2 regions of the Streptomyces sp. NBC_01591 genome follow, and region 2 is predicted to be linked to the other one. Evidence: riboswitches for the same ligand, from Rfam matches in the RefSeq annotation. Region 2 holds a riboswitch; the other holds the start of a gene.
What was found. A riboswitch is a leader RNA that binds a small molecule or an ion and turns the genes downstream of it on or off. The one in region 2 is predicted to bind glycine.
Positions count from the first base shown of each region.

Region 1: it holds a riboswitch for glycine, as region 2 does, so the genes downstream of both, gcvP (aminomethyl-transferring glycine dehydrogenase) here and gcvT (glycine cleavage system aminomethyltransferase GcvT) in region 2, are expected to answer to the same signal.

Region 1 covers NZ_CP109327.1:1,584,642-1,591,889, reverse strand. Annotated here, with positions in the region: gene OG978_RS07485 (FHA domain-containing protein) at 1-616, shown strand, start outside; gene ftsR (transcriptional regulator FtsR) at 634-1,377, shown strand; gene OG978_RS07475 (bifunctional nuclease family protein) at 1,431-1,904, shown strand; gene OG978_RS07470 (MerR family transcriptional regulator) at 2,073-2,690, shown strand; gene OG978_RS07465 (DNA polymerase IV) at 2,748-4,208, shown strand; gene OG978_RS07460 (PRC-barrel domain-containing protein) at 4,133-4,501, opposite strand; glycine riboswitch at 4,615-4,711, shown strand; gene gcvP (aminomethyl-transferring glycine dehydrogenase) at 4,906-7,248, shown strand, end outside.
Region 2 covers NZ_CP109327.1:6,187,927-6,195,174, reverse strand. Annotated here, with positions in the region: gene OG978_RS28695 (enhanced serine sensitivity protein SseB C-terminal domain-containing protein) at 1-624, opposite strand, end outside; gene OG978_RS28690 (enhanced serine sensitivity protein SseB) at 804-1,574, opposite strand; gene OG978_RS28685 (AAA family ATPase) at 1,611-2,306, opposite strand; glycine riboswitch at 2,465-2,562, shown strand; gene gcvT (glycine cleavage system aminomethyltransferase GcvT) at 2,704-3,819, shown strand; gene gcvH (glycine cleavage system protein GcvH) at 3,912-4,289, shown strand; gene glyA (serine hydroxymethyltransferase) at 4,310-5,569, shown strand; gene OG978_RS28665 (L-serine ammonia-lyase) at 5,724-7,106, shown strand; partial or broken gene OG978_RS28660 (SulP family inorganic anion transporter) at 7,156-7,248, shown strand, end outside.

The DNA of each region.
Region 1 (7,248 bases), 4.6 Mb from region 2:
CCATGCCGGTCCCGGCCGCATAGGTTTCGGAGAATCGCCGACCTCGAGTACGGGTGGAGAGTTCGCCCCCAGGCAGGAGGGTTCGTCCATGCCGGTCTGTACGAGGTGCGGGCATCGCAACGCCGAGGCCAGTCGTTTCTGCTCCAACTGCGGTGCGCCGCTGAAGGGCGGGGTTCCCGAGCGTGCCTCGGAGACGACCTCGACCATCTCCATCTCCGGTCTTGAGGCATACGAGGCGGAGGCCACCGGGCAGACGGCAGTGCCGTCCCTCTCGCCCGAGGCGCAGGCCGCCGTCGATGCCCTTCCGCTCGGCTCGGCGCTCCTGGTGGTGCGTCGCGGTCCGAACTCCGGCAGCCGCTTCCTGCTGGACGGTGAGCTGACCACGGCCGGCCGCCACCCGCAGAGCGACATCTTCCTCGACGACGTGACGGTGTCGAGGCGGCACGTGGAGTTCCGCAGGAGCCCCGACGGCAGCTTCACGGTCGGGGATGTGGGCAGCTTGAACGGCACCTACGTCAACCGTGAGCGCATCGACTCCGTCGCGCTGTCCAACGGCGACGAAGTGCAGATCGGCAAGTACCGGCTGGTCTTCTACGCGAGCCAGCGCGGTATCTGACCCGTCAGGGAAGGTCCATGCTGAGAACACCGACGGGCGGTGCCGTGGCCGGCACCGCCACCGCCGACGACCGCCCGATGAGCATCGGCACGGTGCTCCTGCGGCTGCGGGACGAGTTCCCCGAGGTCACGATCTCCAAGATTCGGTTCCTGGAGGCCGAAGGGCTCGTAGAGCCGCAGCGGACCCCTTCCGGTTATCGCAAGTTCCGTGGCGCCGATGTGGAGCGGTTGGCTCAGGTGCTGCGCATGCAGCGGGACCACTACCTCCCGCTGAAGGTCATCCGTGAGCATCTGGACGCCCTTGCCCGTGGTGAACAGGCCGCCCTGCCCTCCGGGGGCGGCCCGCGGGACCTGACCGACGGTGGCTGGGATGCGGAGCCCGGACGGGCCACTGCGGCCCGGATCGGCCGTGCCGAGCTGCTGGCGGCCGCCGAGGTCACCGAGAGCGACCTCGACGAGTGGGAGTCGTACGGCCTGGTCGTTCCGACCGCCGAGGGCGGTTACGACGCCGAGATGGTCACGGTGGCCAAGCTTGTGGCGGATCTGGGCAGGTTCGGTCTGGAACCGCGTCACCTGCGCGCCATGCGGGCGGCCGCGGATCGTGAGGTCGGGCTCATCGAGCAGGTGGTCGCGCCCTTGCGCCGGCACCGGAATCCGCAGACCAGAGCCCATGCGGAGGCCACTGCGAAAGAGCTTGCGGAGCTGTCCGTGAGGCTCCATTCGGCCCTGGTGCAGAGTGCTCTGCACATCCGGCTCCACTGATCGCGCCGGTGCCCGACTACCCAAACCTGCCGAGCACGTCCTAGGGTTGCTGTGTGAACGAGCTCGACGTTGTGGGTGTCCGGGTGGAAATGCCCTCCAACCAACCGATCGTGCTCCTGCGTGAAGTGGGAGGCGATCGGTACCTCCCCATTTGGATCGGTCCTGGTGAGGCGACCGCGATCGCCTTCGCCCAGCAGGGCATGGCTCCGGCCAGGCCGCTGACCCATGATCTCTTCAAGGACGTGCTCGAGGCCGTCGGCCAGGAGCTCACCGAGGTCCGCATCACGGACCTTCGGGAAGGGGTCTTCTACGCGGAGCTGGTCTTCGCCAGCGGGGTCGAGGTGAGCGCGCGGCCGTCCGACGCCATAGCGCTCGCCCTGCGCACCGGAACGCCGATCTACGGCAGTGACGGGGTGCTCGACGACGCGGGCATCGCGATCCCGGACGAGCAGGAGGATGAGGTGGAGAAATTCCGCGAGTTCCTCGATCAGATCTCTCCGGAGGATTTCGGTACCAACAGTCAGTGACCGTTCTTCGGGGTCGCCGTCAGCGCATTCGGCAAGCCTTTCCCGTTCATGAGACACGGGAAACCACCCTCAGGGTGATTATCACTCGGCGTGCCGAGTGTGGCGATCGTTGACGCACCCCGAGTGACTGCCTACCTTCGAGATGGCAGGTCAAGGACGGAGGTCGGCGTGAGTAGCAGCGGCGACGGTACGGCAGCGGGTGGGCCGTATCCGCAGCAGGGGAGTACAGCCGACCACACCATCATGCAACCGGTTCAACCGGCGGCGGTGGCGGGGGACGGAGTGGCATCGGCCAACGAGATCGGCTACCGCGGGCCGACCGCCTGCGCGGCGGCCGGGATCACCTACCGGCAGCTCGACTACTGGGCGCGCACGGGACTGGTGGAACCGAGCGTGCGTCCGGCGTACGGCTCCGGCACACAGCGGCTCTACAGCTTCCGGGACGTCGTCCTGCTGAAGATCGTGAAGCGCTTCCTGGACACGGGCGTGGCACTCCAGAACATCCGCACCACGGTGCAGCATCTGCGGGCCCGCGGATTCCAGGACCTTGAGCGGATGACGCTGATGAGCGACGGGGCGACGGTCTACGAGTGTTCCTCGCCCGACGAGGTCGTCAGCCTGCTCCAGGGCGGCCAGGGGGTCTTCGGCATCGCGGTGGGTGTGGTGTGGCAGGACGTCGACGTCGCCCTCTCGCAGCTGCACGGCGAGCGGGTGGACACCGGCGAGACCCTCATCGGGAACAATCCCACCGATGAGCTCGCGCGGCGGCGCAACCGCGCCGGCTGACGCGGCCGCCGGTTCGGGCGCGGCGATTGTCAGTGCCGTAGGGCAGCATCGATTGATGTGAGAGCCGCGCCCACCATCCTGCATCTGGACATGGATGCCTTCTACGCCTCTGCCGAGCAGGCGGCGAAGCCGAGCCTGCGCGGCAAGCCGGTCGTGGTGGGCGGTCTGGGGCCGCGCGGGGTTGTCGCCACCGCGTCGTACGAGGCGCGTCGCTTCGGGGTGCACTCGGCGATGCCCACGGCGCAGGCGCGGCGGCTGGCGCCCAACGCGGCCTATCTGGTGCCCCGCTTCCAGCTGTACCGGACGGTGAGCGACCAGGTGATGGAGCTGCTCGCGCGGCTTTCCCCGCTGGTGGAGCCCCTCAGCCTGGACGAGGCCTTCGTGGACCTGGAGGCCGGAGGGACCGCCGATGACACGGCTTCGGCACTGGAGATCGGTGAGCAGCTGCGTACGGCCATCAAGGCGGTCACCGGGCTCAGCGGTTCGGTCGGGCTCGCCGGTTCCAAGATGCTGGCCAAGATCGCTTCGGAGGAGGCGAAACCGAACGGTCTGCTGCTCATAGAGCCCGGCACGGAGCGGGAGCTGCTCGCACCCATGTCGGTACGGATTCTCCCCGGCGTCGGGCCCGCGACGGCGGACCATCTGCGCCGCGCCGGGATGACGACGGTCGACGACCTGGTGGAGGCGGGTGAGGACGAGCTCGTACGGCTGCTGGGGAAGGCCCACGGCGGCTCGCTCCACCGTATGGCGTTCGGGTACGACGACCGGCCGGTGGTCGCGGAGCGGGACGCCAAATCGGTGTCGGTCGAGGACACCTTCGACGCCGATCTGCACGACCGGGTGCGGATCAGGACGGAGGTCGAGCGGCTGGCCGACCGATGTGTCCAGCGGTTGCGGGGCGCGGGGCGGTCCGGGCGGACGGTGGTGCTGAAGGTGCGCCGGTACGACTTCTCGACGCTCACGAGGTCCGAGACGCTCCGCGGGCCCACGGACGACCCCTCGGTGGTCCGTGAGGCCGCCGCACGGCTCCTGGAGGCCGTGGACACCACTGGAGGCGTCCGGCTCCTCGGAGTGGGCGTGACGGGGCTTGCCGACTACACGCAGGAGGATCTCTTCGCCCAGGCCGCCGGTGAGCAGACCGCAGTCGAGGAATCGGCCGGGGGGACGACACCGGCGGGGGACGACGGGGCCGAGCTGCCGGGCGATCCCCGGGCGGAGGCCCCGGAGACCGCCGAGCAGCGCGCCGCACGGCGGTGGCCCGCCGGACATGACGTACGCCATGACGTGTACGGCCATGGCTGGGTCCAGGGCAGCGGCGTCGGCCGGGTGACCGTGCGGTTCGAGGAGCCCGAGTCGGCGCCAGGCCGGGTGCGTACGTTCCGGATCGACGACCCGGAACTCCAGCCGGCCGATCCGCTGCCGTTGGTGCGGGACCCGGTGGACTACTCGTCCTGGCCGGCCAGTCTGCCGAAGTCCCTGTCCGGGCCGGTCTCCTCGGGCGGGGAGTCCAGACCGTAGTGCCGGTAGAGCTGGAGTTCCTGTTCCGGTGAGAGATGGCGGCCGACGCCGAAGTCGGGCGCGTCCTTGATCAGCGCTCGGTCGAAGGGGATGCGGAGCGTGTCCTCCACGAATTCGCTGGGTTCCAGCGGGACGAAGGCGTCCCGGCTGAAGAGTCCGGTGCGTACGGCTGCCCACTCGGGCACACCGGTCGCGTCGTCGAGATACACCTCGTCCACGGTTCCGATCTTGGTGCCCTTGCGGTCGAACGCCTTGCGGCCGATCAGGCTGCGCGGATCGATGTCGGTCTGCACGGTCCCTCCCACTGGTCGCGGCTACTCCACAAGCACTACAAAAAGGCAGATCCGGGTGGTTGGCCACTCGAGAAATCAGCCACGAACCCCGCTGGTAGGCTGGTGATGGCTGCTGACCCCGTGCGGGAGAGTCCTCCGGAGCTGATCCGAAGGCGCCGAAGGAGCAAATCCTCCCCGGAATCTCTCAGGCCCCCGTACCGCACGGACGAGGTCACTCTGGAAAGCAGGGCGGGTATCGTGCGGCCGAGTGCCGGTGCGAGTCCCTTCCTCACCGACGGTGAAAGCCGGTACGCCGCAGGGCGCGCCGGTGAAGCTCTCAGGTTGAGATGACAGAGGGGGAGGCCGTTCGGGCACCCGCGCCGTGGTGCCCCTCGCAGGTCGTGACAGACCAGGAGGCCTCCACCATGACCCCCCGTCGCACTCCGCTCTCCCAGCTGGAGCAGGGCATTCCGTTCGAGCATCGCCATATCGGACCCGATGCCGAGGCGCAGTCGAAGATGCTCGCCCAGGTCGGTTACGGCTCGCTGGACGAGCTCACCGCGGCCGCGGTGCCCGATGTCATCAAGAGCGCGGAGGCACTCGGGCTGCCGGCCGCACGCACCGAGGCCGAGGTCCTCGCCGAGCTGCGCGACCTCGCGGACCGCAACCAGGTGCTGGCCCCGATGATCGGGCTCGGCTACTACGGCACCTTCACCCCGCCGGTGATCCTGCGCAACGTCATGGAGAACCCCGCCTGGTACACGGCCTACACGCCGTACCAGCCGGAGATCTCGCAGGGCCGCCTGGAGGCGCTGCTCAACTTCCAGACCATGGTCGCCGAGCTGACCGGGCTGCCCACCTCCGGCGCCTCGCTGCTCGACGAGGGCACCGCGGCTGCCGAGGCCATGGCGCTCTCCCGGCGCGTCGGCAAGGTGAAGGACGGTGTCTTCCTGGTCGACGCCGACGCCCTGCCGCAGACGATCGCGGTCATCGAGACCCGCGCCGAGCCGACCGGTGTCGAGGTCGTCGTCGCCGACCTGTCCGACGGCATCCCGGCGGAGATCGCCGAGCGCGGTGTCTTCGGCGTGCTGGTGCAGTACCCGGGCGCCTCCGGAGCTGTCCGGGACATCAAGCCCGTCATCGAGCAGGCCCACGGGCTGGGTGCGATCGTCACGGTCGCCGCCGACCTGCTCGCCCTGACCCTGCTCACCTCGCCCGGTGACCTGGGCGCGGACATCGCGGTCGGCACCACGCAGCGCTTCGGTGTGCCGATGGGCTTCGGCGGACCGCACGCCGGATTCATGGCCGTACGTGAGAAGTTCGCCCGCAGCCTTCCCGGCCGCCTCGTCGGTGTCTCCGTCGACGCGGACGGCAACAAGGCCTACCGGCTGGCCCTGCAGACCCGCGAGCAGCACATCCGCCGCGAGAAGGCCACCAGCAACATCTGTACCGCCCAGGTGCTGCTCGCCGTCATGGCCGGAATGTACGCCGTCTACCACGGCCCGGACGGGCTGCGGACGATCGCCCGGCGTACCCACCGTTACGCGACGATCCTGGCCGAGGGCCTGCGCGCCGCCGGGGTCGACGTCGTGACCGGCGCCTACTTCGACACTCTCACCGTGCGCGTCCCGGGCAGGGCCGCGGAGACCGTCGCCGCCGCCCGCGAGTGTGGGGTCAACCTGCGGCTCGTCGACGCCGACCTGGTCTCCCTCGCCTGCGACGAGACCACCACGCGTGCGCAGATCGCCGCCGTCTGGGCCGCCTTCGGCGCCGACGGGGACATCGAGGCGCTGGACGCCACCGCTGCCGACGCGCTTCCCGAGGGTCTGCTGCGCACCGACGAGATCCTCACCCACCCGGTCTTCCACCAGCACCGCTCCGAGACCGCGATGCTGCGCTACCTGCGCAGGCTCGCCGACCGGGACTACGCGCTGGACCGCGGCATGATCCCGCTCGGCTCCTGCACCATGAAGCTGAACGCGACCACCGAGATGGAGTCGATCACCTGGCCCGAGTTCGGCGCGCTGCACCCCTTCGCTCCGGCCGAGCAGGCGCAGGGCTTCCTCACCCTCATCCGCGAGCTGGAGGAGCGCCTCGCCGAGGTCACCGGGTACGACGCGGTCTCCATCCAGCCGAACGCGGGCTCGCAGGGCGAGTTCGCGGGCCTGCTGGCCGTGCGGGCGTACCACCGGGCCAACGGCGACGAGCAGCGCACCGTCTGCCTCATCCCGTCCTCCGCGCACGGCACCAACGCGGCCAGCGCCGTCATGGCCGGCATGAAGGTCGTCGTGGTCAAGACCGCCGACGACGGCGAGGTGGACATAGAGGACCTCCGCGCCAAGATCGAGAAGCACCGCGACGAGCTCGCCGTGCTCATGATCACGTACCCGTCGACGCACGGTGTGTTCGAGGAGCACGTCGCCGACATCTGCGCCGAGGTGCACGACGCCGGCGGTCAGGTGTACGTCGACGGTGCCAACCTCAACGCGCTGGTGGGCCTCGCCAGGCCGGGCCGGTTCGGCGGCGACGTCTCGCACCTGAACCTGCACAAGACCTTCTGCATCCCGCACGGCGGCGGCGGCCCCGGCGTCGGCCCGGTCGGCGTGCGCGCGCACCTCGCGCCGTACCTGCCGAACCACCCGCTGCAGCCCGCCGCGGGCCCCGAGACCGGTGTCGGACCGATCTCGGCCGCTCCGTGGGGCTCGGCCGGTATTCTCCCCATCTCCTGGGCGTACGTACGCCTGATGGGCGGGGAGGGCCTGAAGCGT
Region 2 (7,248 bases):
CGGGACGGCGGAGATCGACTGCTGCATCATCGCGCGCGCCGCGTCCACCGAGGGCGGGCTCGTGTCGTAGAGGTCGAGACCGATGGTGAGGTACGGGACCCCGAGCGCGGGCTGCACCCAGGCGCGGCGCAGCGAGCGGATCGCCGGTGTGCGATGGGCGTTCTGCGTGAGCAGGGCGTAGAACTGCGGGATCTCGATGGCCGGCTCGGTGAGCCGGAGCGGGCCGGCCGGCATCCGGTCGAGGCCGGTGGCGATCCGGCGCAGATCCAGCCAGGGGATGCCCACGCCGCCGCCGGGGGCGTGCGGGTTGAGCCAGATGCCCCAGCGGTCGGGGAAGAGGGCTCGGGCGATGTCCCGGCCGCCGACCAGCTCATGGGCGCGGTTCCAGCCACTGGCCGAGAGCTCCTGGGCGGAGGTCACACAGGGGGCGTAGCCGAGGCCGTCGACCTCCATGTTTCCGTACTGGGCGTCGGGCGAGCCCGCCTGGCCGTGCCAGAGGAGCATCCAGATCCGGCCGCTCGCGAGGGCCTGCAGCAGTGCCTCGTACGCGTCATAGCGCCCGGGCGTCACTTGGCGCAGCATGTGCTCGACCTGCCCGGCCGCCGCGGTGCCTGACGCACTCACCTGGTCCCGCCCCTCTTCGATCCACTGTGTCGGCCCGCCGCTCCCGGGCACACGGGTGCGGCATGATGCCGAGGCACCAGCCATGAAACCAGCTTATGCGCCGGTCCTGACACCGACTTGACGCCATGGGTCGAAGCGGTGTTCCACGCCGGTGCCCGCCACGGGCGCCACGAAAGGCCCTACGCGCCCGCCCGCTGGTAGAACGGCTGGATCTTCTCCCGCATCCAGTCGGCGACCGGGTCCTGCGCCACATCGAGCAGTACGAGATTGACCGGCCAGGGCACCTCGACCCGGCCCAGAGCACGGCCGAGGGCGTCCATCGGGGCATTGCGCCCCGCGCCTTCCCAGGTGGAGAACTCGACGCCGATGAAGAGGACGGGGTCGCCGCCCTCGATGCTGGCCAGCGCCCGGCGGGCGGAGAGCACGACGCCGCTCACCTCGAATTCACCGGCCGCCGCGGAGAGGAAGTCGACGGGCTCCTCCTTCCAGTCCGGTTCGTACAGCCGGACCCTGCCGCCGCTGGCCGGCCCGTCCAGCGGGGTGCGTCCGGCCCGGCAGAGTTCGGCCACGGCGGGCGGCGGCAGCGGCAGCCCGACCGCGCCGCCCGGGTTCACGGCGATGCCGAGCTGCGGGGGCAGCCCGCGGGCGAAGTCGCGGGCGGGCGCGACGGTGAAGGACATCTGGGTGCCGACGCAGGCGAGGAACTGCTGTTCGGAGCTGAACACGGGGACGTACGCGGCGCCCTCGATCTCCAGCGTCGGCAGGTCCAGGTCCGACGAGTCGGGTCCGCCGCCGTTGGGCAGCGGCACCCATACCTGGCTGCGTCCGAGCACCTCGACGAGGCGGCCGCCCGCCTCCGGGCTGCCCACCGAGGCCATCAGCACTTCTTCGAGCTCATTGGCCGGCCATCCGCCCTGCGGATGGGACTGGACCTGCGCCGGAACGTCCACTGCTTCCCCTTCTCACCCAAGCTTTCCGGCAGAAGATTAACGCCCGGCCCCGAACCGCCCGTCCGAGAACGTGATCCGGTCGAGCCTCCCCGCCGCCTCCCGGTCCAGCAGCACCGCCGAGCCGCACCCGGGCGGCAGCAGGCCGGTCTCGGCCGCCCTCAGCAGCCTGCCCACCGCCCTGCGGTGCCGGGCGAAGGCGTAGCCCGATACGCCGCGTCCGCGCTCGCGCTGGCCCTCCCTCGCGGTCGCGGGTGTGACGTCGAGCAGGACGAGATGCAGCACACGGCCACGGCGCCGCGCGCCACGGGCCAGCCAGCCGCGCACCCACGACTGCGTCCCGCAGTCGTGGACGACGACGGACTCCCCGGAACGCAGCACCCGCCACAGCCCCCAGTAGTGGGCGGCGCGGACGAGCGGGCGGTAGAGGGCGTACGGCAGTAAGCGGGGCATGGCCCGCGCCCAGCGGTCACGGGTGTCCTGGGAGTCGATGGCGTGCGCCGTCGTCACCGCCCGCCGGATGAGCGTCGACTTGCCGCTGCCGGGCAGCCCGGAGACCACCACCACGTCGCCCGTGGCGAAACGCAGGCCGCGCGGACTGCGCCCGGACCGCTCCCGCAGATCCCGCACGACGGGCGCGTGCGGGCCGGACATCTCCCTCGCCGGGGCCCCCGGCTGTGCGGGCATCGCGCCGTGCGCGACCCCCGCGGTCGTCGCGTACCGCTGCAACGTCATCGCCCTCCCCTGTCGGGTCACCCCACGTATGCCCATGAAGTGTAAAGAAAAGGTAATGCTGCACAACCGTCCACGCCGCCGAATTCCGGTGGGGGACCGAGGCCCCACTCCGGCTCGATGCGTGCGATGATGACCCGGCCAACTGCATAAAGGCCGCTTGAATCCGCGCGGGAGAGTTCCGGTCACCGTTTGTGCCGGGCGCCGAAGGAGCAAGTTCCTCCCTTGAATCTCTCAGGCCCCGTACCGCGTGGATGAGGCAGATCTGAAAAGCGGGCCGCTTCGCGGCTCCACCCAAGGTGCAAGCCGAACCCTTCCAGGGGCTCTCGGCGAACCTCTCAGGTTCCGATGACAGATGGGGAGGGATTGTCCTCGTCGTCATGCCCTGGGAGCCATATCCATGAGCACCGCCCCCCGTCTCACCGCCCTCGATGCCCTGCACCGTTCGCTGGGCGCGACCATGACCGACTTCGCGGGCTGGGACATGCCCCTGCGGTACGCCAGTGAGCGCGACGAGCACAACGCGGTGCGCACGAAGGCCGGCCTCTTCGACCTGTCGCACATGGGCGAGATCACCGTCACCGGCCCCGAGGCGGCGGCCTTCCTGAACTTCGCGCTGGTCGGCAACATCGGCACCGTCGCCGTGGGCCGGGCCCGCTACACGATGATCTGCGCCGAGGACGGCGGCATCCTGGACGACCTGATCGTCTACCGCCTCGGCGAGAGCGAGTACATGGTCGTCGCCAACGCGGGCAACGCCCAGATCGTGCTGGACGCGCTGACGGCGCGGGCCGACGGCTTCGACGCCGAGGTGCGCGACGACCGCGACGCGTACGCGCTGCTCGCCGTCCAGGGCCCCGAGTCCCCCGCCATCCTGGCCGCCGTCACCGATGCCGACCTGGACGGTCTGAAGTACTACGCCGGTCTGCCCGGCACGGTCGCCGGTGTCCCCGCGCTGATCGCCCGTACCGGCTACACCGGTGAGGACGGCTTCGAGCTGTTCGTCGCCCCCGTCCACGCCGAGCAGCTGTGGAAGGCGCTGACCGAGGCGGGCGCCTCCCGCGGCCTGATCCCGTGCGGGCTCTCCTGCCGCGACACGCTGCGCCTGGAGGCGGGCATGCCGCTGTACGGACACGAGCTGACCACCGGGCTCACCCCGTTCGACGCCGGTCTCGGCCGGGTCGTGAAGTTCGAGAAGGAGGGCGACTTCGTCGGCCGCAAGGCCCTCCAGGCCGCCGCCGAGCACGCCGAGACCGCCCCGCCGCGCAAGCTGGTCGGGCTGGTCGCCGAGGGCCGCCGGGTGCCGCGCGCCGGCTTCTCGGTCGTCGTCGGCGGCGAGGTCGTCGGCGAGGTCACCTCGGGCGCCCCGTCGCCCACCCTGGGCAAGCCGATCGCCATGGCGTACGTCGACGCCGCGCACGCCACGCCCGGTGCCGAGGGCGTCGGAGTGGACGTCCGGGGCACCCACGAGCCGTACGAGGTCGTGGCGCTGCCGTTCTACAAGCGCCAGAAGTGACGTCCGCGCTCCTCGAGAAGTGACGCATTCGCGTCTCACACCGTAAGACCACCGTTCATCAGCACTCCCCCGCGTACAGGAGAATTCAGGTCATGAGCAACCCCCAGCAGCTGCGTTACAGCAAGGAGCACGAGTGGCTGTCGGCCGTCGAGGACGGTGTGGCCACGATCGGTATCACCGAGCACGCGGCCAACGCGCTCGGCGACGTCGTCTACGTCCAGCTCCCCGAGGTCGGTGACACGGTGACCGCGGGCGAGACCTGTGGTGAGCTGGAGTCGACCAAGTCGGTCAGCGACCTGTACTCCCCGGTGACCGGCGAGGTCACCGAGGCGAACCAGGACGTCGTGGACGACCCGTCGCTGGTGAACTCCGCTCCCTTCGAAGGCGGCTGGCTGTTCAAGGTACGCGTCGCGGAGGAGCCGGGGGACCTGCTCTCCGCCGACGAGTACACCGAGTTCTCCGGCAACTAAAGACCCCAAGGGACCACCTGATGTCGCTTCTCAACTCCTCCCTCCACGAGCTGGACCCGGACGTCGCCGCCGCTGTCGACGCCGAGCTCCACCGTCAGCAGTCCACCCTCGAGATGATCGCCTCGGAGAACTTCGCTCCGGTCGCGGTCATGGAGGCCCAGGGCTCCGTCCTCACCAACAAGTACGCCGAGGGCTACCCCGGCCGCCGCTACTACGGCGGCTGCGAGCACGTCGACGTCGTCGAGCAGATCGCCATCGACCGCATCAAGGCGCTGTTCGGCGCCGAGGCCGCGAACGTCCAGCCGCACTCCGGTGCGCAGGCCAACGCCGCCGCGATGTTCGCGCTGCTCAAGCCGGGCGACACGATCATGGGCCTGAACCTGGCCCACGGCGGTCACCTGACCCACGGCATGAAGATCAACTTCTCCGGCAAGCTCTACAACGTGGTCCCGTACCACGTCGACGAGACCGGCGTCGTGGACATGGCCGAGGTCGAGCGTCTGGCCAAGGAGTCCAAGCCGAAGCTGATCGTCGCCGGCTGGTCCGCGTACCCCCGTCAGCTGGACTTCGCCGCCTTCCGCCGCATCGCGGACGAGGTCGGCGCGTACCTCATGGTCGACATGGCGCACTTCGCCGGTCTGGTGGCCGCGGGGCTGCACCCCAACCCGGTGCCGCACGCCCACGTCGTCACGACCACCACGCACAAGACCCTCGGCGGTCCGCGCGGTGGCGTCATCCTGTCGACGCAGGAGCTCGCCAAGAAGATCAACTCCGCGGTCTTCCCGGGCCAGCAGGGCGGCCCGCTGGAGCACGTGATCGCGGCCAAGGCGGTCTCGTTCAAGGTGGCGGCGACGGAGGAGTTCAAGGAGCGCCAGCAGCGCACCCTGGACGGCGCCCGCATCCTCGCCGAGCGCCTGGTCCAGCCGGACGTCACCGAGGTCGGTGTCTCCGTGCTGTCCGGCGGTACGGACGTCCACCTGGTCCTCGTCGACCTGCGCAACTCCGAGCTGGACGGCCAGCAGGCCGAGGACCGGCTCCACGAGCTGGGCATCACGGTCAACCGGAACGCCATCCCGAACGACCCGCGGCCGCCGATGGTCACCTCGGGTCTGCGGATCGGTACGCCGGCCCTGGCGACCCGCGGTTTCCAGACCGAGGACTTCACCGAGGTCGCGGAGATCATCGCCGCCGCCCTCAAGCCGTCCTACGACGCGGACGCCCTGAAGGCCCGCGTCGTCGCGCTGGCCGAGAAGTTCCCGCTGTACCCCGGCCTGAAGTAATCCGGACAAGTTCTGGTAACACGTTGGGGCGGGGCACCGCGCACACTGAACTGTGAGCGCGGTGCCCCGTCCCATGCCCCGCCCTCCGGGCCGCCCGGCCCGTACCGCACCACCCGGCAGACGACGATGTCTACCAACCCCTGAGGAGTCACCCGTGGCCATCTCGGTCTTCGACCTGTTCTCGATCGGCATCGGCCCGTCCAGCTCCCATACGGTCGGCCCGATGCGCGCCGCCCGGATGTTCGCGCGCCGGCTGAAGAACGAGGGCCTGATCGCCCACACCGCCTCGATACGCGCCGAGCTGTACGGCTCGCTCGGTGCGACCGGGCACGGCCACGGCACCCCCAAGGCCGTGCTGCTCGGCCTGGAGGGCGAGTCGCCCCGCACCGTCGACGTGGAGTCCGCCGACGACCGGGTCGAGCAGATCCGTACCACCGGCCGGATCAACCTCCTCGGCATGCACGAGATCGACTTCGACGCCGACGAGCAGCTGATCCTGCACCGCCGCAAGGCCCTCCCGTACCACGCGAACGGCATGACGATCTTCGCCTTCGACCGCGAGGGCGCCCCGCTCCTGGAGAAGACCTACTACTCGGTCGGCGGCGGCTTCGTCGTGGACGAGGACGCGGTGGGCGAGGACCGGATCGTGCTCGACGACACCGTCCTCAAGCACCCCTTCCGCACCGGCGACGAACTGCTGCGGCTCTCGAAGGACACCGGCCTGTCCATCTCCTCGCTGATGCTGGAGAACGAGCGGGCCTGGCGCACCGAGGACGAGATCCGCTCGGGCCTGCTGGACATCTGGCGCGTCATGCAGGCCTGCGTCTCGCGCGGCATGTCCCGCGAGGGCATCCTGCCCGGCGGCCTCAAGGTCCGCCGCCGCGCCGCGAACACCGCCCGCCAGCTGCGCGCCGAGGGCGACCCCCAGACCCACGCGATGGAGTGGATCACCCTCTACGCGATGGCGGTCAACGAGGAGAACGCGGCGGGCGGCCGGGTCGTCACCGCCCCCACCAACGGCGCCGCGGGCATCATCCCGGCCGTCCTGCACTACTACATGAACTTCGCGGCCGGCGGCGCCACCGAGGCGGAGAAGGAGGACGGCGTCGTCCGCTTCCTCCTCGCCGCCGGAGCCATCGGCATGCTCTTCAAGGAGAACGCCTCCATCTCCGGCGCCGAGGTCGGCTGCCAGGGCGAGGTCGGCTCCGCCTGCTCCATGGCCGCGGGCGCCCTCGCCGAGGTCCTCGGCGGCACCCCCGAGCAGGTCGAGAACGCCGCCGAGATCGGCATGGAACACAACCTCGGCCTCACCTGCGACCCGGTCGGCGGCCTCGTCCAGATCCCGTGCATCGAGCGCAACGGCATGGCCGCGGTCAAGGCCGTCACGGCGGCGAAGATGGCGCTGCGCGGCGACGGCAGCCACAAGGTCTCCCTCGACAAGGTCATCAAGACCATGAAGGAGACGGGCGCGGACATGAGCGTGAAGTACAAGGAGACGGCGCGGGGCGGGCTCGCGGTGAACATCATCGAGTGCTGAGGATCCAGGTCCTGATAGCGGCGCCCGGAGGCCGTGGGACGCCGGTTCGCACGACGTGCCCTGGCCGGTCTACCCGCTGATCGCCGGCGGCCTCGCGCTGCTGGTGTTCTTCCCCAGGGTCACCAGGGTGATCCCGGCACCG